DNA from 3 places in the Pseudomonas sp. C321 genome. Region 1 is predicted to be linked to each of the others. Evidence: predicted binding sites of a transcription regulator. Region 1 holds the regulator's gene; each other region holds the start of a gene.
The links. Region 1 encodes FliA, which starts transcription of late flagellar genes. Its sites were predicted from a motif close to CTAAAGTTTNNNNNNNNNNNGCCGNTAA; they were not measured.
Positions count from the first base shown of each region.

Region 2: the regulator FliA is predicted to act here: its motif matches at 4,458-4,485, upstream of motA (flagellar motor stator protein MotA).
Region 3: the regulator FliA is predicted to act here: its motif matches at 2,480-2,507, upstream of flgM (flagellar biosynthesis anti-sigma factor FlgM).

Region 1 covers NZ_JBUZRB010000007.1:244,977-253,076, reverse strand. The annotation lists gene flhA (flagellar biosynthesis protein FlhA) at 1-2,125, shown strand, start outside; gene flhF (flagellar biosynthesis protein FlhF) at 2,137-3,453, shown strand; gene fleN (flagellar synthesis regulator FleN) at 3,578-4,411, shown strand; gene fliA (RNA polymerase sigma factor FliA) at 4,408-5,148, shown strand; gene ACZRJ6_RS21235 (chemotaxis response regulator CheY) at 5,316-5,690, shown strand; gene ACZRJ6_RS21230 (protein phosphatase CheZ) at 5,709-6,497, shown strand; gene ACZRJ6_RS21225 (chemotaxis protein CheA) at 6,510-8,100, shown strand, end outside.
Region 2 covers NZ_JBUZRB010000006.1:221,655-229,754, reverse strand. The annotation lists gene queG (tRNA epoxyqueuosine(34) reductase QueG) at 1-79, shown strand, start outside; gene ACZRJ6_RS19200 (trimeric intracellular cation channel family protein) at 61-672, opposite strand; gene orn (oligoribonuclease) at 772-1,314, opposite strand; gene rsgA (small ribosomal subunit biogenesis GTPase RsgA) at 1,421-2,452, shown strand; gene motB (flagellar motor protein MotB) at 2,510-3,535, opposite strand; gene motA (flagellar motor stator protein MotA) at 3,539-4,390, opposite strand; gene ACZRJ6_RS19175 (HDOD domain-containing protein) at 4,557-6,092, shown strand; gene rhdA (thiosulfate sulfurtransferase) at 6,151-6,966, shown strand; gene asd (archaetidylserine decarboxylase) at 6,984-7,844, shown strand; gene serB (phosphoserine phosphatase SerB) at 7,913-8,100, opposite strand, start outside.
Region 3 covers NZ_JBUZRB010000003.1:632,938-641,037, forward strand. The annotation lists gene ACZRJ6_RS12570 (MFS transporter) at 1-697, shown strand, start outside; gene ACZRJ6_RS12575 (flagellar brake protein) at 757-1,506, opposite strand; gene ACZRJ6_RS12580 (flagella synthesis protein FlgN) at 1,602-2,069, opposite strand; gene flgM (flagellar biosynthesis anti-sigma factor FlgM) at 2,118-2,444, opposite strand; gene flgA (flagellar basal body P-ring formation chaperone FlgA) at 2,585-3,361, opposite strand; gene ACZRJ6_RS12595 (chemotaxis protein CheV) at 3,444-4,376, shown strand; gene cheR (protein-glutamate O-methyltransferase CheR) at 4,420-5,247, shown strand; gene flgB (flagellar basal body rod protein FlgB) at 5,486-5,893, shown strand; gene flgC (flagellar basal body rod protein FlgC) at 5,897-6,340, shown strand; gene flgD (flagellar hook assembly protein FlgD) at 6,357-7,088, shown strand; gene flgE (flagellar hook protein FlgE) at 7,120-8,100, shown strand, end outside.

The DNA of each region.
Region 1 (8,100 bases):
TCGTTCTCAAATGCTCAACAATGCCCGAGGCACGCTGACAGACCTTTCACGAGGCAATCTGGGCGTACCGTTGTTGCTGTTGGTCATGCTGGCAATGATGATGTTGCCAATGCCGCCGTTCCTGCTCGACGTGTTCTTTACCTTCAACATTGCCCTGTCCATCGTCGTGCTGCTGGTTTGCGTCTACGCCCTGCGGCCCTTGGATTTCGCGGTTTTCCCCACTATTTTGCTGGTCGCCACCTTGCTGAGGCTGGCGCTCAACGTGGCCTCCACGCGGGTGGTCATGCTTCACGGTCAGGACGGCCACGCCGCTGCGGGCAAGGTGATCCAGGCCTTCGGCGAGGTAGTGATCGGCGGTAACTACGTGGTCGGTATCGTGGTGTTCTCGATCCTGATGATCATCAACTTCGTGGTAGTGACCAAGGGCGCCGGGCGGATTTCCGAGGTGAGCGCGCGCTTCACCCTCGACGCCATGCCCGGCAAGCAAATGGCTATCGACGCCGACCTCAACGCCGGCCTGATCGACCAGAACCAGGCCAAGAACCGCCGCCTTGAAGTGGCCCAGGAAGCCGAGTTCTACGGCTCCATGGACGGCGCCAGCAAGTTCGTGCGCGGTGACGCCATCGCCGGCCTGCTGATTCTGTTTATCAACCTGATCGGCGGTATGGCGGTTGGTATCTTCCAGCATGGCATGACCTTCGGCGACGCCGGCAGGGTCTACGCCTTGCTGACCATCGGTGACGGTTTGGTGGCGCAATTGCCATCACTGCTGTTATCCACCGCTGCCGCGATCATGGTGACCCGTGCTTCGGGCTCCGAAGACATGGGCAAGCAGATCAATCGGCAGATGTTCTCCTCGCCCAAGGCTCTGGCGGTGGCGGCCGGCATCATGGCGGTGATGGGTATTGTGCCTGGCATGCCCCATGTGTCCTTTCTTTCCATGGCAGCCCTCGCGGGGGGCGCGGCCTACCTGTTCTGGAAAAAGCAGAGCGGGGTCAAGGTCCAGGCGCTGCAAGAAGTTGCACGTCAGCAGGAATTGCTGCCATCGCCGTCCCGTGCCCAGGAAACCAAGGAGCTGGGTTGGGACGACGTGACGCCTATCGACATGATTGGCCTGGAAGTGGGCTACCGCCTGATTCCCCTGGTGGACCGTAACCAGGGCGGGCAATTGCTGGCGCGGATCAAGGGCGTGCGCAAGAAGCTGTCCCAGGACCTGGGCTTTCTGATGCCCACGGTGCACATTCGTGACAACCTCGACCTGGCCCCCAGCGCCTACCGCCTGACCTTGATGGGCGTGACCCTGGCAGAAGCCGAAATCTACCCGGACCGGGAGTTGGCGATCAACCCCGGCCAGGTCTTCGGTACCCTCAGCGGCATAACCGCCAAAGATCCGGCTTTTGGCCTGGAGGCCGTGTGGATCGAAGCCAGTCAGCGCAACCAGGCGCAGTCCCTGGGCTACACCGTGGTGGATGCCAGCACGGTGGTCGCCACCCACCTTAACCAGATTCTCTACAAGCACTCCCACGAGCTGATTGGCCACGAAGAAGTCCAGCAACTCATGCAGTTACTGGCCAAAGCCTCGCCGAAACTGGCTGAAGAGCTGGTGCCGGGAATACTGTCGCTGTCGCAACTGCTCAAGGTGCTGCAAGCGCTGTTGGCCGAACAGGTGCCCGTTCGGGACATTCGCAGCATTGCCGAAGCCGTCGCCAACAATGCCGCCAAGAGTCAAGATACTGCCGCACTGGTTGCCGCGGTGCGCGTCGGATTGTCCCGCGCCATCGTCCAAAGCATTGTAGGGCTTGACTCCGAGCTACCTGTGATCACCTTGGAACCAAGGTTGGAACAAATATTGCTCAATAGTATTCAGAAGGCAGGGCAAGGCCAGGAAGAGGGCGTTCTGCTGGAGCCAAGCATGGCTGAAAAGCTGCAGCGTTCGTTGATCGACGCCGCACAGCGCCAGGAAATGCAGGGCCAGCCGGTGATTCTGCTGGTGGCAGGCCCCGTTCGGGCGATGTTGTCGCGGTTTGGACGCCTGGCAGTACCGAATTTGCACGTTTTGGCTTATCAGGAAATTCCTGACAATAAGCAAGTGACTATCGTCGCGACAGTAGGCCCCAACGGCTGAGGTAGTGGGTTATGCAAGTGAAGCGTTTTTTCGCCGCCGATATGCGTCAGGCCATGAAACTGGTTCGTGATGAGCTGGGCGCCGACGCCGCGATTATCGGTAACCGTCGCATTGCCGGCGGTGTCGAGCTGACGGCTGCCCTGGATTACCAACCCTCGGCGCTGGCGCCGCGCGTACCGAACATGGAACTGGAAGACGAGCTGCGCAAGACTGCCTCGCGCATTGTCTCGGCCCAGGCCGAATTGAGCATGCGCGGCGACAGCGACGCCACCACCAATCGCCAGTTGTTCGCCGGCCTGCCGCTGACTGCCTCCGAGCCGCTGGTGGAGCCGACCTTTGTCGAGCCACCACGTCCTGCGGCGCCCGCACAGGCCGCCCCGGTCGATCAGCGTGTGTTCGACTCGATGCGTTTTGAACTCAACGGCCTGCGTGAGCTGCTGGAAGTGCAGCTTGGCTCGTTGGCGTGGAACCAATTGCAGGGCAGCAAACCGCAACAGGCCAACCTCTGGCGCCGCCTGCAACGCATCGGCCTGTCCGGCCCGTTGTCCCGCGATCTGTTGGCGCTGACCACCGAAATTGAAGAGCCTCGCCAGGCTTGGCGCATGTTGCTGGCCCATCTGGCGCGGATGATTGCTACCCCGGAAATCGAACCCCTGGAAGAGGGTGGCGTGATTGCCATGGTCGGCCCTGCCGGCATGGGCAAGACCACCACCCTGGCCAAGCTGGCAGCCCGATACGTGCTCAAGTACGGCGCGCAGAACATCGCGCTGGTGAGCATGGACAGCTACCGCATTGGCGCCCAGGAACAGCTCAAGACCCTGGGCCGCATCCTCAACGTGCCGGTGACCCATGTCGATCCAGGCCAGTCGCTGGCCAACGCCCTCGATCCGCTGCTGCGCAAACGTGTGGTGTTGATCGACACCGCTGGCCTGCAAGCCAGCGATCCGGCCCTGCGCATGCAGCTGGAAAGCCTGGCTGGGCGCGGGATCAAGTCAAAAAATTATCTGGTGCTTGCAACAACCAGCCAAAAACAGGTTCTCACCGCTGCGTATCACAGTTACAAGCGTTGTGGGCTGGCGGGCTGCATCCTGACTAAACTCGACGAAACGGCGAGTCTGGGCGAGGTGCTGAGTTTGGCAATTAGTCATGAATTACCGGTCGCCTACCTGACCGACGGGCCGCGGATTCCGGATGATTTACATCTGCCGCGCCGTCATCAGTTGGTCAGCCGTGCTGTCAGCGTGCAAATGCAGGAAGAACCCAGTGAGGAAGCGATGGCTGACATGTTCGCGGATCTCTACCACAGTCCGGCCAAACGGGTCGGCTGAGGGCAACATGGCCTTCAATTTTAAAACGACAGTGCAAAAAAGTACCTACATCGATGGTCTGCCAGTAGTTCGCGCGACCACCTCATGTAGCCTGCGTCTAAGCAAGACAAGGTAAAGAAATAAAATGGGCAGCATGCATCCCGTACAGGTGATCGCGGTGACCGGCGGCAAAGGTGGCGTCGGGAAAACTAACGTGTCAGTGAATTTGTCCCTGGCCCTGGCAGAGCTTGGCCGCCGCGTCATGCTGCTGGATGCCGACCTGGGACTGGCGAACGTTGACGTTCTGCTGGGACTGACGCCCAAACATACATTGGCCGATGTCATCGAAGGCCGCTGTGAGCTGCGCGACGTGCTGTTGCAGGGCCCCGGCGGGGTTCGCATCGTGCCGGCTGCCTCTGGCACCCAGAGTATGGTGCATCTGAGCCCGGCGCAGCATGCGGGCCTGATTCAGGCCTTCAGCGATATTGGCGACAACCTCGACGTGCTGGTGATCGACACCGCCGCCGGGATTGGTGAGTCCGTGGTCAGCTTTGTGCGCGCAGCGCAAGAAGTGTTGCTGGTGGTCTGCGACGAGCCCACCTCGATCACCGACGCCTACGCCCTGATCAAACTGCTTAACCGCGACTACGGCATGAACCGCTTTCGCGTGCTGGCCAATATGGCCCAAAGCCCGCAGGAAGGACGCAACCTGTTCGCCAAGTTGACCAAGGTCACGGATCGCTTCCTCGATGTCGCCTTACAATATGTTGGCGCAGTTCCCTATGACGAGTGTGTGCGCAAGGCTGTGCAAAAGCAGCGTGCAGTCTATGAAGCATTCCCTCGTTCGAAGTGCGCACTGGCGTTCAAGGCTATTGCTCAGAAGGTCGATACTTGGCCGTTGCCCGCCAATCCCCGGGGGCATCTGGAGTTTTTCGTCGAGCGATTGGTGCATCAGACGAGCGCAGGACCGGTGTTATGACAGCCAGCGGCTATAACCTTTACAAAAGTTCGGCTCGTGATAGCCAAGGCGAATTGATTGAGCGCTATGCGCCCTTGGTCAAGCGCATTGCCTACCACTTGCTGGCACGCTTGCCCGCCAGCGTCCAGGTCGAAGACCTGATCCAGGCAGGCATGATCGGCTTGCTCGAAGTGTCGACCAAATATGACGCGAGCAAGGGTGCGAGTTTCGAGACGTATGCGGGTATCCGTATCCGTGGCGCGATGCTCGACGAAGTGCGTAAAGGTGATTGGGCGCCGCGTTCGGTCCACCGCAATACCCGCATGGTAAGTGACGCAATTCGCTCAATTGAAGCAAAAACCGGTCGTGACGCTAAAGATCACGAAGTTGCGGCCGAACTCCAATTGAGTCTCGACGATTACTACGGGATTTTGAACGATACCTTGGGCAGTCGCTTGTTCAGTTTCGACGACCTGTTGCAGGACGGCGAACATGAAGGGCTGCATGAGGACGGCGCGAGTGCTCATCTTGAACCGTCGCGCGATCTGGAAGATGAACGCTTCCAGGGCGCACTGGCGGACGCGATTGCCAATTTGCCGGAGCGTGAGCGACTAGTGTTGGCGCTGTACTACGACGAAGAGCTGAACCTCAAGGAAATCGGTGAGGTCCTGGGGGTCAGCGAATCGCGGGTCAGCCAGTTACACAGCCAGTGCGCGGCCCGCTTGCGGGGGCGTTTGGGAGAGTGGCGAGCGCGCTGACAGGCAGTGTGGGGACACTGCGAACGACACCGTCCATGCTCTTGGTGTGGGCGGGTTAGCCCATGGTGTACCCCAGCAGTCCTTTTTGTGTAACGCCTGTTGATTGAAATGGCGCGCCAGGTGCTGGACGCGTTTAAGACTGCTTGGAGGTCGAATTGGACAAGAACATGAAAATCCTCATCGTTGATGACTTCTCAACGATGCGGCGGATCATAAAAAACCTGTTGCGTGACCTTGGGTTCACTAACACGGTCGAGGCGGATGACGGCATTACAGCGATTCCGATCCTCAACAGCGGGAGCATCGACTTTCTGGTAACCGACTGGAACATGCCGGGCATGACCGGTATCGATTTGCTGCGTCATGTGCGCGCTGATGAAAAACTGCGCAGCCTTCCCGTGCTGATGGTGACCGCCGAAGCCAAGCGTGAACAGATCATCGAAGCCGCCCAGGCCGGGGTCAACGGCTACGTGGTCAAGCCATTCACCGCATTGGCCTTGAAAGAGAAGATCGAAAAAATCTTCGAACGCATCAACCATTGATGTCGCCACGGGGGAGCTATGGAGCATAACGAATCATCGCAGGCCGATTTCGAATCGACCCTGAAAAAACATGCTCACCAGTTGGTCGAAAGCCTTGAAAAAGGCCGGTTCGGCGATGCGGTGCAGTTGATCCATGAGCTTAACCAGACCCGTGATCGCGGCCTGTATCAGGAAGTGGGCAAACTCACCCGTGAGTTGCACAGTGCAATCGTCAATTTTCAGATTGACCCGCACATGCCCCAGGCCGAAGAAATCTCGCAAATCACCGATGCCACCGAACGCCTGTCCTATGTGGTCAGGCTGACTGAGGCGGCGGCGAACCGCACCATGGATCTGGTGGAAAACGCCACGCCTCTGGTCAACGGCATGTCCAATGAAGCCAAGGCGCTGGGCACCGACTGGGGCCGTTTCATGCGCCGGGAAGTGGGCGCCGAAGAATTTCGTGAGCTGGCGCGTCGGGTCGAAGGGTTTCTGTCGCGCAGTGAGCAGGAAAACCGCACGGTTTCCAGCAACCTCAACGACATTCTGCTGGCCCAGGATTACCAGGACCTCACCGGCCAGGTGATCAAACGAGTGACCCAACTGGTCACTGAAGTGGAAAGCAATTTGCTCAAACTGGTGCTTATGGCCGGGCAGGTGGATCGTTTTGCCGGTATTGAACATGACCGCGAAGCGATCCTCTCGGAAAAAGATCCACAAAAACACCTCGCCAAGGGTGAAGGTCCGCAGATTCATGCCGATAAACGTGAAGACGTTATGTCAGGGCAAGATGACGTAGACGATTTGCTGTCCAGTCTTGGATTTTAGGAGCACACGTACATGAGCTTCGGCGCCGATGAAGAAATCCTTCAGGATTTTCTTGTAGAGGCCGGCGAAATTTTGGAGCAACTGTCCGAGCAACTGGTTGAGCTGGAAAGCCGACCGGATGATGCGAACCTGCTCAATGCAATTTTTCGCGGTTTTCACACTGTAAAAGGGGGCGCCGGCTTCCTCCAGCTCCATGAGCTGGTGGAGTGCTGTCACATCGCCGAGAACGTGTTCGACATCCTGCGCAAGGGTGAGCGGCACGTCGACTCGGAATTGATGGACGTGATTCTGGAAGCATTGGACGCGGTCAACGGCATGTTCAGTGAAGTGCGCGAACGTGCACCGATCACTGCCGCCACCCCGCAACTGCTGGCCGCTCTGGCGCGCCTGGCAGAACCGGCTGCCAATGCACCTGCACCTGCACCGGTGGCTGAACCTGTGGCCGAGCCTGAGGGTGATGTCACTGACAGCGAATTTGAACAACTGCTGGACTCGCTCAATGCCGTCAAGGCCCAGGCTGAGGCTCCGGTAGCCGCGACACCAACAATGGTGCCGACTACCGAAGACATTACCGACGACGAGTTCGAGTCGTTGCTCGACCAGTTGCATGGCAAGGGCCAGTTTGCCCCCGACGCCGTGGCGGCGACGCCCGCTCCAGTGAAAGCGGCTGCACCTGCCAGCAATGAAATCACCGACGACGAATTCGAAGCATTGCTGGATCAGTTGCATGGCAAGGGCTCGTTTGCCGCTGAAGCGCTGCCGGCAGTCGCTGCGGCTGCTGCGCCAGCCGCACCCGCTGCCGATGGCCTGATCTCTGATCACGAGTTCGAATCCCTGCTCGATGACCTGCATGGCAAGGGCAAGTTCTCCGACGTCGCACCTGCCGCTGCTGCCACGGCCACGGCCGCTGTTGCCACACCGGCTCCGGTTGCCGCCAAGGCCGCTGCGCCAGTGGCTGCGAAACCTGTGCCTGCCCCGGCCCCAGCGCGAGCACCTGCTGCCCCCACCCCGGACAAGCAACCCGTCAGTGAAGCCGAAACCACCGTACGGGTTGATACCGCACGGCTGGACGACATCATGAACATGGTCGGCGAGCTGGTGCTGGTGCGTAACCGTCTGGTGCGCCTGGGGCTTAACAGCGGCGATGAAGCCATGCAAAAGGCTGTATCGAACCTCGACGTGGTCACCGCTGACCTGCAAACCGCCGTCATGAAGACCCGGATGCAGCCGATCAAGAAAGTCTTCGGCCGCTTCCCGCGCCTGGTTCGCGACTTGGCTCGGCAGTTGAAGAAAGAGATCAACCTGGAACTGGTGGGCGAAGAAACCGACCTCGACAAAAACCTTGTCGAGGCCCTGGCCGACCCGCTGGTCCACTTGGTGCGCAACGCAGTTGACCACGGCATCGAAACCCCGGAAGAACGTGAAGCAACGGGCAAGACCCGTGGCGGCAAGGTGATTCTGGCGGCGGAACAGGAAGGCGACCATATCCTGCTGTCCATCTCTGATGACGGCAAAGGCATGGACCCGAACATTCTGCGGGGCATCGCGGTCAAGCGCGGCGTGATGGACAAGGACGCCGCCGACCGCCTGACGGACACCGAGT
Region 2 (8,100 bases), on a different contig from region 1:
ATACCCTTCGGAACTGGTGCGCGAACATGTGGAGTGGGCGCTGAAGCAACATGCCGAGCGTCAATGTTCGTCGTTGTAGACGAACTTGGGCATTTCCCAGCGAAAACGGATCGCCAGCAAGCGCAATAGAAAGCCACTGAACAGGGTGAGCAGGATCGCTTGCTCGCTGGGCAGTTGTAGGTAGATGCACAGCATGTAGCACCAGGCGGCGAGAAACGACACACTGGCATACAGCTCGCGACGGAAGATCAGCGGGATGTCGTTGCAGAAGATATCCCGCAGGATGCCGCCGAATACACCAGTGATCACGCCGCTGACCGACGCCACCAACATGCCGTGGCCCATTTCCAGGGCGGTCATGCAGCCGATCAGGGTGAACGCCACCAGCCCCACGGCATCCAGCGCCAGGAACAGCGAGCGCAGGTGGCGCATCAGCGGGGCAATGAAGATCGTCACCAGGGCCGCGCCAGAGGTCAGCACCAGGTACTCCGGGTGTTTGACCCAGGTCAGCGGGTAATGGCCAAGCAACACGTCGCGCACCGAACCACCACCGAGCGCCGTCACGCAGGCGATCAACACCACGCCAAACCAATCCATACCACGCCGACCGGCAGACAACGCGCCGGTCATGGCTTCGGCGGTGATGGCGATGAGGTAGAGCATCAGCAGCATGAGGGCGATCCTTGCAAAGAGACGCGCAGTCTAATCACTTGGTGATGGCACCAAAAGGGGGCGCCCGAAGATACAAGCATACGGGCTCTTTGTGGCGCCTTAGAACTTGATGAAATGCTTGCGGTAATGCTGCAGCTCGGCAATCGACTCGCGAATATCATCCAGCGCCAGGTGGGTGCTGCCTTTGTGGAAACTGTCCTTCACCTCCGGCGCCCAGCGCGCCGCCAGCTCTTTCAAGGTCGACACATCCAGGTTGCGGTAGTGAAAGTAGCTTTCCAGCGCCTTCATGTGGGTATAAAGAAAACGTCGGTCCTGGCAAATGCTATTACCGCAGATCGGCGACTTGCCCTTGGGCACCCATTTTTCCAGGAAGGTGATGGTTTGCGCTTCAGCCTCGGCCATGCTGATACGGCTCTCGCGCACTCGCTGGGTCAGGCCCGTGCCGCCGTGGGTGCGGGTGTTCCACTCATCCATTGTGGCGAGGACTTCGTCGCTGTGGTGGATGGCGATCACCGGGCCTTCAGCCAAGGTGTTGAGGTTGCTGTCGGTGACGATGGTCGCCATCTCAATGATGACGTCGGTGTCAGGGTTCAGACCGGTCATTTCCAGATCGATCCAAATCAGGTTCTGTGGGTTTTGCATGTCTTGGTTCCTTGGCACCTTGGCGTAGCTGCGCAGTTTAGCAGGCGAGGCATGCTAGACTCGCGACCGTTTTACCTAACCTTTGCATTATCGACACGGAACACCAATGGCCAAACGCCAGCTCAACCGTCGCCAAAACTGGCGCATCGAAAAGATTCAGGGTGAACGCGCTGCCCGCGCCGCCAAACGTGAATCCTCCGCAGTAGAAGCGCTTGAGGGTGGCGACCTTGGCCCCGAGCAAACGGGCCTGGTGATCGCGCACTTCGGTGTGCAGGTCGAGGTCGAGGCCCAGGAAGGCGAACAAGCTGGCAATGTGTTCCGTTGCCACTTGCGCGCCAACCTGCCGGCGCTGGTGACCGGCGACCAAGTGGTCTGGCGTGCCGGCAACCAGGGCATCGGTGTGATCGTGGCGCAACTGCCGCGCACCACCGAACTGCGCCGTCCGGACAGCCGTGGCCAGCTCAAGCCGGTAGCGGCCAACGTCGACATGATCGTCATCGTCTTCGCGCCACTGCCCGAGCCCCATGCCAACCTGATCGACCGCTACCTGGTAGCCGCCGAACATGCGGGCATTCGGCCGTTGCTGCTGCTGAACAAATTCGACCTGATCGACGAGCAGAACGCCCCGGCGCTCAATGCGTTGCTGGCAGTCTACCGCACCCTGGGTTACCCGGTGTTGGAAGTCTCGGCCCATCACGGCAACGGCATGGAGTTGCTCCAGGAGCAGTTGGACGGGCGCATCAGTGTGTTCGTCGGCCAGTCGGGCGTCGGCAAGTCGTCGCTGGTCAACAGCCTGCTGCCGGAAGTCGAAACCCGTGTCGGTCCACTGTCGGAGCTGTCCGGCCAGGGCACTCACACCACCACCACCGCGCGGTTGTTCCACTTCCCAGGTGGCGGTGAGCTGATTGACTCCCCAGGGATTCGTGAATTCGGCCTGGGCCACGTCAGCCGCGCCGATGTCGAAGCGGGTTTTATCGAGTTCAACGACTTGATCGGCACCTGCCGCTTTCGCGACTGCAAGCACGACCGCGAGCCGGGCTGCGCTCTGCTCAAGGCCCTGGAAGACGGTCGCGTGCAACAGCAGCGAATGAACAGCTATCGCTCGATCATCGCCAGCTTGCCCGAAACCAGTTACTGACTGGTCGATGCAACATTGTGGTGAGGGGCCTGCCCCCTCACCACAATGTTGCCCTGCTTATGACCCCGTAGCCGGCTGAGTCGGGTCTTTCACCCCACCGTCATCAAACAGGTTCAGCTTCTGCCGCAACTCATGGGCCGGTAATGGCTGCTGTTCTGGTGGCAGTGCATTCGGGTCCACCGGCACTTCCCCTGGCGCACCCTCACCTTGAGTCGGCACCGGCGGTTGAGGCGTGCCTTGCTCACCTTCAATCGCACGCTGGGCCTTTTTGGTCAGCACGACGATATCGATTCGGCGGTTGACCGGGTTGAACGGGTCCTTGGTATCAAACAGTGCCGAGGAAGCAAAACCCACTACCCGTGCCACTTGCGCGTCCGGGTAGCTACCCGCGATCAAGGCACGACGTGCAGCGTTGGCACGGTTGGCTGACAACTCCCAGTTACCAAAATCACCCAGGCCCGAATAAGGCTTGGCATCGGTATGACCACTGACGCTGATCTTGTTCGGCACCGCTTTGATGGTGTCGGCCATCGCCAGCAGAATATCTTCGAAATACGGCTTCAAACGCGCACTGCCAGAGTCGAACATCGGCCGATTCGCGGCGTCCATGATTTGGATGCGCAAGCCATCCGGAGTGATCTGGAACAGGATCTGGTCCTTGAATTTTTGCAGTTGCGGGTTCTCGTCGACCTTGTTCTGCAGTTCTTGCAGGAGCAATTCCAGGCGTTCCTGCTCGACCTGGTCAGCCATACTTTCGACGGTTTCACGCTCGATGGGAATATTTTCCTGGGGCGATTCGGTCTTCACTTCCGGGTTGATCGTGCGCTCGGGCGCCAGTTGCGGCGAGCCACCCAGATCGATCACAAAAGGTGTGCCACTCTCGGAAAACCCGATGGGGTCCTTGAAGTAACCGGCGATGGCGATCTTCTGTTCCGGCGTGGCGGTGGACATCAGCCACAGCACCAGAAAGAACGCCATCATTGCCGTGGCAAAGTCGGCGAAGGCGATTTTCCAGGCGCCGCCGTGGTGCCCGGCAGCGAAGCGCTTGACGCGCTTGATGATGATCGGCTGGTTGTTTTCCATGACTTAGCGACCGCGAACCGCTTGTTCCAACTCGGCAAAGCTCGGACGGTGCTTGGGATAGAGCACTTTGCGGCCGAATTCCACTGCCAGTGACGGCGGCATGCCGGAGGCCGAAGCTACCAGGCAAGCCTTGATTGCCTCGTAAAGGTTGATCTCTTCCTTGGCGTCATGGGCCAGGGAGGTGGCCAGCGGACCAAAGAAACCGTAGGCGGCAAGAATACCGAAGAAGGTACCGACCAGGGCCGCACCTACGTGCATGCCGATGGCTGCCTGGTCGCCCTCGCCGAGGGAAGCCATGGTCACCACGATCCCGAGTACCGCTGCCACAATACCGAAACCGGGCATGCCGTCGGCAATGCCAGTCACCGCATGGGATGGGTGCTCAAGCTCTTCCTTCAAGCTGAACAACTCCATGTCGAACAGGCCTTCCAGCTCATGAGGGGCCATGTTGCCGGAGGACATGATGCGCAGGTAATCGCAGATGTAGGCGGTCATGCGCTCATCCTTGAGCACGGCCGGGTACTTGGCGAAAATCGGGCTCGCTGCCGCGTCCTCGATGTCGCCTTCAATGGCCATCATGCCTTCGCGGCGGCTCTTATTGAGGATCTCGTAGACCAGGCCCAGCACTTCCAGGTAGAAAGTGTGGGAGAAGCGCGAGCTGAACATGCCCAACGACTTCTTGATCACGTGCATGGTCATGTAGCCAGGGTTGGCCTGCAGGAATGCACCAAACGCCGCACCACCGATGATCAACACTTCAAAAGGCTGGATCAGCGCCGCAATTTTACCGTGGGACAGGACGTATCCGCCGAGCACGCTCGCGATGACGACGATGATGCCGATAATTTTAGCCATAGGGGGTGAGTACTTGCGCCGTCGGGTTCATGGACATATTCAGAAGATCTAAAAACTCTTCTTCTACTTATCGGCAAAACTGCGCCAGACTATAGCCCGTTAAGGTGAAAAGCCAGTTCGGCCCGCTCTGGGCGTGTTGACCGCAAGTGATGATCGCGCCCCAATCATGGCAAATGAAACGACAGTCCCAACCTCAAGACCCAACACTATTGCTGGCTGGATAAAGCGCCTGGATGAGGTTCTGCTGCCCGTCCCGCAAGCCAGCCATGACGCCGTATGCAAAGCCATCGGCGACAACCGCCGATCGTTGCGAGATATTGCAGAACTGATGCAAAACAGCCCCGCGCTGGTGCTCAGCGTGATGCGCGAAGCCAACAACCATGCTCACGGCAGCCTTGCAGAGCCTGCGGAAAACCTTGAGGTGGCGCTCAACCGCCTCGGTTTAAAACGCACCGAAGAACTGCTCGCCCGCCTGCCTTCAGCCCCCCTCAATGAAATCCCCGTGGCGCTGCGCCAACTGCAACTGGTCAGCCAGCACGCCTCACAACAAGCCAGCGGCCTGTTTGCCAGTCGCCTGGCACGGCTATGGCAAGACATCCATTGGGGCAGCCTGTTGTTTCTTTCGCCGCTGTGGCCAATGGCGATTGCCTATCCCAAGCTGCTGGAAGAGTGGGAACTACGAGTGATCCACAAAGGCCAATCGGCACGCAAGGTCGAGCAGGAGTTGTTCGGCGTTCGCCTGCTGGATTTGTGCCTGGGGCTGACCGAGGCCTGGCGCCTGCCAATCTGGGTCTCCCAGGGCTATCACTTGTTGCAGAATGAACGGCGCCTACTGATCAAGGCGCTACGCATCGCCCGCAATGAAGAGCCGCTGCGTCAACAGCAACAGCTCGATGACGATCCGGCGCTGCGGCGCTGGCTGAACCAGCCGGCCAACACCGTGCTGCTGGCCAACGGCATGGCCCTGGCAGCGCAAGAGTCCTGGAATTGCCCGCACACCCAGCGCTGGCAATACTTGACCGCGCTGTACCTGCAACAACCCTTGGGCGAGGTGCAGCAGCAGGCTCACCAACAAGCAGTGATCAGCGCCCGCAATACATTAGCGGCCGATCTTTGGCACCCGGCACTTGCGCTGATCTGGCCGTGGAACGTGCAACGGGTCCATCGCGGCCTGCTGCCGGCACCGCCGCCGACCGCCGAAGCCCTGGCTGTTTGGCGCAAACACTGCAGCGAATTGCTGGTGGAGCCGAATCGTTTTGCCAACGCCATGCACCTGACCACCTGCGCCAAGGAGGCCCTGGTGGCCAGCGGCATGCAACGGGTCATGCTGTTGATGGCCGACCGGACCTTGAGCACCTTGCGCGTGCATCAGGTCGACGGCCTGCCCAAGGACGCTGCCCACATGAGCCTGGACGTCTCGCAAAGCACACTGCTGCAGCGCTTGCTGGAGAAGTCCGCCCAGGTGCGCCTGACACCCGACAACCATGTACAGTTCTCGGCACTGCTACCCGCCTCGTTGCGCCGCCTGTTTATCGGCGAGCACCTGCTGTTGCGCTCCCTGAGTTGCAATGGACGGGTGGCGATGCTGATGATTGCCGACCAGGGCGGCGGACCGTTCTCGGAAACCACCGTACAAGCCTTCGGCAAAACCGCTCAATGCATCGAGAAGGCCCTGCACAGCTTTACCAACCGCAGCGGTTGATGCTTGCGCTACAATCGCCCTCCTTTACAGCCCCAAACTTGTGCCCAGGAGACCTCACATGCCTGACTTCTCTGGCTTGCCGCTGGTGATCGAGCCCAGCGACCTGCTCGGTCGCCTCGACGCAGAAAACCTGATTCTGGTGGACCTCACCAGCGCCGAACGCTACGCCACCGGGCATATCCCCGGCGCACGATTCGTCGACCCCAAGCGCACCCAACTGGGCCAGCCGCCTGCTCCAGGCTTGCTGCCAGCCAAGGCCGCCCTGGAAACGCTGTTCGGTGAACTGGGCCACACGCCGGGCGCCACCTACGTGGTCTATGACGACGAAGGCGGCGGCTGGGCCGGGCGTTTTATCTGGCTGCTCGATGTTATCGGCCACAATAAGTATCACTACCTCGATGGCGGCCTGCTGGCGTGGCTGGATGAAAAACAGCCTGTTTCCACCAACGTGCCGGCCAGTGCCGGCGGCCCGGCCAGCCTGACGCTGCACGACGAGCCCACCGCCACCCGCGAATATTTGCAAAGTCGCCTGGGTGCCGCCGACCTGGGCATCTGGGATGCCCGTGGCCCGCTGGAGTATTCGGGGGAGAAAGTCCTCGCCGCCAAGGCCGGGCACATCCCCGGCGCGGTGAACTTCGAATGGACCGCTGGCATGGACAAGACGCGCAACCTGCGCATCCGCCGCGACATGCCGCAGATCCTCGAAGACCTCGGACTTACCCGCGACAAAGAAATTATCACCCACTGCCAGACTCACCACCGTTCTGGCTTCACCTATCTGGTGGCCAAGGCGCTCGGTTATCCGCGAGTCAAAGGTTATGCCGGTTCCTGGGGCGAATGGGGCAACCACCCCGACACCCCCGTCGAGATTTAAGGTTTTAAGGACAGTTAATGAAAAAGCGTTTGTTTATCCTCAGCCAGTACCTGCTGCCCCACCACCTGCTGTCACGGCTGGCCGGCTGCATTGCCGAATGCCGCGTGCGCTGGTTCAAGAATGCCTTCACCACCTGGTTCGCCAAGCGCTACCAAGTGGATATGTCCCAGGCCCTGGTGGAGGACGTGACCGCTTACGAGCACTTCAATGCCTTCTTCACCCGCGCCTTGAAAGACGGCGCACGCCCACTGGATCAAACCCCGGGCGCGGTACTGAGCCCGGCCGATGGTGCGGTCAGCCAACTCGGCCCGATTGAGCACGGCCGGGTGTTCCAGGCCAAGGGCCACAGTTTCAGCGTGCTGGAATTGCTCGGGGGTGATGCCGCTGTAGCCGCGCCGTTTATGGGCGGCGACTTCGCCACTGTTTACCTGTCGCCGAAGGACTACCACCGGGTGCACATGCCATTGGCCGGCACCCTGCGGGAAATGGTCTACATCCCGGGCCGAATCTTCTCGGTGAACCAAACCACGGCAGAAAATGTGCCGGAACTGTTTGCCCGTAATGAGCGTGTTGCCTGCATATTCGACACCGAACGCGGTCCGATGGCCGTGGTTCTGGTAGGTGCGATGATTGTGGCGTCGATTGAAACAGTCTGGGCCGGGCTGGTCACGCCGCCGAAACGTGAGCTGAAAACCGTGCGTTACGACGAAGCGGCACGCGCACCGATTTATCTGGAAAAAGGTGCGGAACTGGGGCGCTTCAAGCTGGGTTCGACCGCCATCGTGCTGTTTGGGCCGGATCAGGTGAAATGGTCGGAAGAATTGCTGGCGGGTTCGCCGGTGCAGATGGGTCAAGGCATGGGCTTGCCAAAAGCCTGATCGACGGACTACTTGTAGGAGCGAGCAAGGACTAGACGCCCCCTCGCTCCTACAGTTGTTTTGCGGGGTTAGAGCTGACCGTCGCGGTCACGGAAGCCCAACAGGTACAACACTCCATCCAGCCCCAACGTCGAAATAGCCTGCTTGGCCGATTGTTTGACCAGTGGCTTGGCACGAAACGCCACGCCCAACCCGGCAATCGCCAACATCGGCAAGTCATTGGCGCCGTCACCGACCGCAATGGTCTGCTCCAGAC
Region 3 (8,100 bases), on a different contig from region 1:
GTTCATGGGTAGCTGCATTTTCGCCGGGCTGGTGGTGCAGTGGCCTTTGGGCTGGCTCTCGGATCGGTATGACCGGGCACTGTTGATCCGCTGCTTCGCCTTGTGCCTTGCGGTGACGGCGCTGCCGTTGGCGATCATGACCCAGGTGCCGTTGGAAGTGCTGTTTGTGGTCGGGTTCTTCTGCTCCCTGGTGCAGTTCTGTCTTTACCCGTTGGCGGTGGCGTTTTCCAATGACCACGTTGAGGGGGATCGCCGCGTATCGCTGACAGCCATGCTGCTGGTGACTTACGGCGTCGGCGCCAGTATCGGGCCGCTGCTGGCCGGTGTGCTGATGAAGCTGTTTGGTAGCCAGATGCTCTATGCATTTTTCAGTTTATGCGCGGTGATCCTGGTTTGGCGCATCCGTCCCAAAGCCGTGACCAATCTGCACCAGGTGGACGATGCACCGCTGCATCACGTGGCGGTACCTGACAGCATGTCCAGCTCGCCGCTGGTGGCCGCCCTTGACCCACGGGTGGATGAACAGGTGGTTCAGGATCAGATGCAGACGCCGGTTCCCGAGCCGGACCCAGAGTCTGAAGCCGATCCTGATTCGGTGGAGCAGGCGCCTGCAGAAGAGCCTCCAGAGCCTCCAGAGCCGCCAGAGCATCCGGACCCGGATGATCATCCCCACGACCTGAGCAGGGCGCGCCCCTGAAACAAAAAAACGGGCAGTCCCATGAGAGGCTGCCCGTTTTTTATGCAGATTGTTACCGCTTAAAGATCATCATCCTTGTCAAACCGCCGCGCCTCGCGCTGCAGCTGGTAGACAAAGCGTTCAACCTGGCGCTGCACCAACCCGCTCATATTGTGAAAACGCACGCCTGCAAAGGTGGTGTCGATCCTTTCTTCGAAGTGCAGGTAACGCAGTTCTACGGCGGTGCTCATGTTGCCGAAGGGCAGGGCGGCAATAAAGCGATCGTAGACCTGGCCCAGTTGCAGGCGCTGGGAGATATCACCGTCAAAGCGCAGCTTGCAACCAGTGGCGGAAATATCCAGTAGTTTGCCGCCAATGGGCGACTTGAGTTTCTCTCCGCCCATGTCGACATTGACCAGTTGCGCCAATTTCAGTGCTGCGCGAAAGGCGTTGCGCCGCTGATGGTAAACCACCTCGTCAGGCATGCCGCCCCGATAGATGCGGTGGCCGTCCTTTTCGCTGATGGTCAGGCTGCCGTTACTCTCCCAGGCCACCCGCACGCCGTCGTGGAAGCCTTCGATACGGAAGGCTTCGCCATTCTCAAGGTAGCGTTCGCCTTCCCGTGGGATCATTTCGTCCAGGCTCAGCGTCTTGCTGTCCCGGTCGACTTCCACCAGATAGCTTTGAAAGCGCTGGTTGCGCTCATGGAAGGTAATGATCAGAGGATCGTGGCTCTCTTGCAGCAACCGCAAGGTGCCGGCAATTTCCAGAGGCGTAGTGAGGACCTTGGGTGGCTGCGGAGCATCTTCCGCGTTGAGGGCGTTGAACACGGTTCTTCCATCTCCAGACAAAATACGACTACACGCAAGAACCGGCATTTTGCCAGTATGTTACGCGCCTTGATAGGGCGCGCAGTAAACCGGCGTCAGGCTTGGCTGATGGTGCTGGGCTTGACCAGTCGCGAGGTGGAGCCCTGGGCGTTATAGAGCGTCGGAGGTTCTCCGCCGTGAAGGATGCGCAGCTGGTTGGCGGTAGTGGCTTGCTGAAGCTGGATCGACTGGCCGTTGAGCGTGTTGGCTTCCTGGCAAGTGATCAGCAGCTGGTTGAGCTCCTGGCTCTGGGTCCGTAACTGGTCGCCTACCGACGAGTGGCTCGCCAGTTGCTCCAGGCCGTCGTGATCGGCAGGCAGTCCCAGGCTGACAAGAATCTGGCTGCGTTTCTTGCCATGCTGTTCCAGCAGGATGATCAGCGATTGCTTGCGCGCCAGAATATCTTCCAGCAGGCGCATGTCTCGGCCGTGCAGGGCGATCGACTCTTCCTGAAGCAGTCCAAGCAGATGCTGCGCTGGAGCCAGGTCTTCAATGATCAGTTGCAGTAAATTTTCGTCGTGCATGGCTGGCCTTGGGTTTTAAGCGTCCAAAAGCCTGGCGCAGGCCTTTGCCTAGCGCTCGGCTTCGAAGTTAAGCAGTTTGCTGGCTACACGGTTGCTGTCGACTTTGTAGCTGCCATCGGCAATCGCCTGTTTCAATTCGGCCACACGGGCTTTATTGACAACCGGTTGATCGCGCAGCGAATCAGTGACCTTTTGCAACTGTTGAGCCTCATTGCTCAAATGTACCGATTCCCCGCTCTGGCTGGCGCCGGCCTGGTCTGCCTTGACGGGCAGTGGCTGGGACTTGCCGGCCTCAACGCTGTCTTTGGCACCGTTGGCGCGGGTGCTGACGAGCTGTGAGGGGGCGTTATTTAATCGACTAAAATCAATGACCATCATGAAAACCTCTGGGTATTTGGACGCTTGCCATGTTTTCGGCCATACCCGGACAAACTTTAGGCTCGATTGACAATAAACCTATACGTGATGACGTCTTGCGCACAGTGTAGGAAAAGCTGGCCTCCCGCGCCAGTGATCTATAACGCTACCTCGACCTGGCCGGGTGCAGTCACTCGCGCCCTGATCACCCGCTTGGAGTTGAGGTTCTTGACCCGAATCTGTTCGCTCATGCCGCCATTGGACAGAGCCTCTCCCGGCATTTTTACATTCAGGCCGCCGCTGCTGGCGGAAATCACCACTTGATCACCCTTGCGTATGACTTCCGCCTGTTCCATGTGAGCCAGGGTGATGACCTGATCTGTGACCATTGGTCGGGTAAGTTTCTGCCCGATCGCTTGATCCACGGAAGTAAGGTATCCCTGACTGATCTGGCCGATGTCCCGCTCGCGTAGGGCAACGTCCTCAAAGCCGATAATGCCCGTGCGTTTCAGCGGGCGAGTGACGGCGACCACTTCGCGAAACAGGCGGACTTGAGCCGGTACGAACACTGTCCAGGGCGAGGCGCCGTCGCAGCGCACGCGCACGGTCACACGGCCGATGGGTTGTGCGGGGCTTTCCAGGGTGGCTGTCAATTCCTTGTCACACATGGGCAGGCGCAGGCGTGGGTCCAATTGGTTGACCTGGATTTCATAGCGTCCTGGTGTCTGAGTAGTGGCCAGATAATCTTCTACAGTAAACTCAAGAAAGCCTTGAGTGACGCCGATAAGTAGATCAGGCAAGGTGATGTTGTCGGCACGGGCCTGTTGGCCTGCAGCCAAGGCAAGCATCGTTAGCAAGACGCAGAGCAATCTGCGGTACTGTTTAAAGTACGGCAGGGGGAGAAAGCGTCGGGAAACTGTCGTTTTGATGTCCATGGCCAATAAAAAAGCAAAGCTCGTGCCGTTTAGTGTTGGGTACGCGTCGTACCCGTAGGTTTTGTAGTGTAGGAGTCTGGGCATGGCGGGAGTAATGGATTCAGTGAACCAGCGCACGCAGCTGGTAGGGCAGAATCGCCTTGAGTTGCTGCTGTTTCGTTTGGATGGCAAACAGCTTTACGGCATCAACGTCTTCAAGGTGCGGGAGGTACTGCAATGTCCCAAGCTGACCGTATTGCCCAAGTCCAGCCCTGTGGTGTGTGGCGTGGCCAACATTCGCGGCTCGACCATTCCGATTCTTGACTTGGCGATGGCTACGGGCTCGTCCGGCTTGCAGGATCGCGAGAGTCCGTTCGTGATCATCACCGAGTACAACACCAAGACCCAGGGTTTCCTGGTGCGCTCGGTGGAGCGCATCGTCAACATGAACTGGGAAGAGATCCATCCGCCGCCCAAGGGCACCGGTCGCGATCACTACCTGACGGCAGTGACGCGGGTCGACAACCAGTTGGTGGAAATCATCGACGTGGAGAAAATCCTCGCGGAAGTGGCGCCGACTTCGGAAGCTATTTCGGTGGGCGTAGTAGACGCTGAGACGGCGCACAAGGCGATTTCCCTGCGGGTGCTGACGGTGGATGACTCCTCGGTAGCGCGCAAGCAGGTCTCCCGTTGCCTGCAGACCGTTGGCGTCGAAGTGGTGGCCCTCAACGATGGCCGCCAGGCCCTGGATTACCTGCGCAAACTGGTGGATGAAGGCAAGAAACCGGAAGAAGAATTCTTGATGATGATTTCCGACATCGAGATGCCGGAAATGGACGGTTACACCCTCACGGCCGAGATACGCAACGATCCACGCATGCAAAAATTACATATCATCCTGCATACTTCATTGTCCGGTGTATTCAATCAGGCGATGGTCAAGAAGGTCGGTGCCGATGACTTCCTGGCCAAATTCCGTCCTGATGACCTGGCATCCCGGGTAGTCGACCGGATCAAGGCAGCAGATCACGGCTAGGGGCTTTTTCCCTGGCGGTCACACGATTTAAGAGGCGGTACCATTGTCTACGGGTAATTTGGATTTTGAACAGTTCCGGGTCTTCCTGGAAAAAGCCTGTGGCATATTGCTCGGTGAAAACAAGCAGTACCTGGTATCAAGCCGTCTCAATAAACTGATGGAGCAGCAAGGGATCAAGTCCCTCGGCGAACTCGTTCAGCGGATACAGAGCCAGCCACGCAGCGGGCTCAAGGCAATGGTGGTCGATGCCATGACCACCAACGAAACCCTGTGGTTTCGTGACACCTATCCCTTTGAAGTGCTCAAGAACAAGGTCCTGCCAGAATCGATCAAGGCCAGCCCCGGCCAGCGCCTGCGCATCTGGTCGGCGGCCTGCTCTTCGGGGCAGGAACCGTACTCGCTGTCGATGTCTATCGACGAGTTCGAGCGGACCAATTTGGGCCAGTTGAAGGCCGGGGTGCAGATTGTTGCCACCGACTTGTCCGGCACCATGCTCACCAACTGCAAGACGGGTGAGTACGACAGCCTGGCCCTGGGGCGCGGCCTGTCTCCGGAACGCTTGCAGCGTTTCTTCGACCCCAAGGGCGCTGGTCGTTGGGCAGTCAAGGCGCCAATCAAGAGCCGGGTGGAGTTTCGTTCGTTCAACCTGCTGGACAGCTACGCTAGCCTGGGTAAGTTCGATATCGTGTTTTGCCGCAACGTACTGATCTACTTCTCGGCCGAAGTGAAGAAGGACATCCTGTTACGCATCCACAGCACGCTCAAACGCGGTGGGTATCTGTTTCTCGGCGCTTCTGAAGCGTTGAACGGGTTGCCGGATCATTACCAGATGGTGCAGTGCAGTCCTGGGATTATTTACCAGGCCAAGTGATAGATAGGCGTCGCATAAAAACGGGAGGTCCTGCAAAGGCCTCCCGTTTTTTATGGGCGCAAAGCGGCAACGCTCATTGCCGCTTTACTGGCGGTTGGCGGAAACCCCTTGCCGCTTTTCTGGCATTGCCACCGGCAATCTCCCGGCAAACCCTTGATTTACAGGGCTTCGATGACTTGGCATGCCACTTGCTGTATCCAGATTACGAAAAGCAGGTCAGCCCCTAAAGGTTTCCGCCATGAGCATCAGCTTCGATAAAGCGCTCGGTATCCACGAACAAGCCCTGGGCTTTCGCGCCCAGCGTGCCGAAGTCCTGGCTAACAACATCGCCAACGCCGACACCCCGAACTACAAGGCTCGGGACTTGGACTTTTCCGCCGTGCTCGCCGCACAGCAGGACAAGACCAAGAACGGCTCCTTCGCCTTGAACATGACCAATAACCGTCATATCGAAGCGCAAGGCATGGGCAATGGCGACGAGTCGCTGATGTACCGCACGCCGATGCAGCCATCGATCGACCAGAACACCGTCGACGCGCAGCTGGAGCAATCGAACTACGCCGAGAACTCGGTGAACTTTCAGGCCAGCTTCACCCTGCTCAACAGCAAATTCAAAGGGCTGATGTCAGCCCTGCGCGGAGAGTAAGTCATGTCTCTATCCAGTGTTTTCAATATTGCCGGTAGTGGCATGAGCGCTCAGACCACCCGTCTGAACACCGTCGCCAGTAACATCGCCAACGCCGAGACCGTGTCGTCGAGCATTGACCAGACCTACCGCGCCCGTCACCCGGTGTTCGCCACCATGTTCCAGGGCGGCCAGAGTGGCGGCAGCGATTCGCTGTTCCAGGACCAGGATGCTGCGGGCCAGGGCGTTCAGGTGCTGGGTGTGGTCGAAGACCAGAGCAACCTCGACGCGCGCTACGAGCCGAACCATCCTGCCGCCGACGCCAAGGGTTATGTGTTCTACCCCAACGTCAATGTGGTCGAGGAAATGGCTGACATGATTTCCGCCAGTCGCTCGTTCCAGACCAACGCGGAAATGATGAACACCGCCAAAACCATGATGCAGAAGGTCCTGACCCTGGGTCAGTGATAAGGGGCGCCAAAGAATGTCCGTTACCAACGATGTGTCGAGTAACTCGACGATCCAGGACTTGTTCAACAACAAGGTCAAGGATGCCGCGGCCAACCAGGATAGCCTGGCGGGTGCTACCAAAGAGGCTTCTGGCAGCCAGGCCCTGGGCAAGGATGCGTTCCTGCAGTTGCTGGTCACCCAGCTGAAAAACCAGAACCCGCTGTCGCCCCAGGATAACGGCGCGTTTGTCGCGCAACTGGCGCAGTTCAGCAGCCTGGAAGGCATCAACACCCTGAACGACTCGGTGAATGCAATCTCCAGCAACTACAAGTCGTCGCAAGCGCTGCAAGCGTCGTCGCTGGTGGGTCGTTCGGTGATCATCGAGACCGACAAGGCCATGGTCGACACCAGCAAGAGCTTCACTGGTTCCGTGGCAGTCACCTCGTCGGTGGGCAACGTCACCATCAAGGTCTCTGACAAGGACGGCAAGCTGGTCAAGACCATCGACTTGGGCGCTCAGGCAGCCGGCAAGTCGGACTTTATCTGGGACGGCAAAAACGAAGCCGGCGAGAAAGTCGACTCCGGCAACTACACCTTCGCTGCCACCACCAAGAACGATGCCGGTGATGCGATAGCGTTGAAGACCTCGCTACCAGCCACGGTCACTAGCGTGACTTTGAGCCAGACGGGCGGCGAAATGCTGCTCAATCTTTCTGGCGGCATGGGCAGCATCAAGCTGTCCCAAATTCAGACTATCGGTACATAGAGCCGCCTAAATACGGCAAGAGGAGAGAAACATGTCTTTTAATATCGGCCTTAGCGGCCTCTATGCGGCCAACAAACAGCTGGACGTGACTGGCAACAACATCGCCAACGTCGCGACCACCGGCTTCAAGTCGTCCCGTGCTGAATTCGCCGACGTCTACGCCGCCTCCAAACTGGGCAGCGGCCACAACGCTATTGGTAGCGGTGTGAGCCTGGCAGCGGTTTCCCAGCAATTCAGCCAAGGCGAAATCACCGGCACTGGTGGTTTGCTGGACATGGCGATCAAGGGCGGCGGCTTCTTCGTGCAGAAGGGCAGCGACGGTTCCCTGGAATACACCCGCTCCGGTACTTTCAAGCCGGACAAGGATGGCTACGTCACCAACTCCACCGGCACCTCGCGCCTGCAAGGTTACGCGGCAGACGAAAACGGCAAGATCATCAAGGGTGGCCTGATAGACCTGCGCATCGATCAGTCGAACCTGTCACCCAAGGCGTCCACCAAGGTGGACTCCACCAGCAACCTGAAGTCCTCGGAGCCAGTGATCGACCAGGCGCTCAACCCGTTCGATCCGACCAAATCGGGCAGCTTTACCACCCAGTACACCACCATGTTGTACGACACCCAGGGCAACTCGCACCCTATGGTGCAGTATATGGTGAAGACCGACTCCAATACCTGGAAGTCCTACACCCTGATCGACGGCCGTAACCCCAACGGTACGCCTATCAGTGGCGCCGGTGCCGTCGCGCCTGTGGCGTCGACCGTGACCTTCGATACCGCTGGTACGCTCAAAGGGATCGTCACGCCGCCAAGCGCGGTGTCCAACACCACCCTGACGATTGCCGACTGGAAGCCGGGCGTCATGAACAATGGCGTGTGGGTAGATAACGGCGCAGCGGCCAACCCGACTGGTATTGCCATCAATATGGCCAGTATCACCCAGTACAACTCTGCCAGTTATCGCAACCCGCCGGTCACTGATGGTTACGCTACTGGCGAAATCACCGGGCTG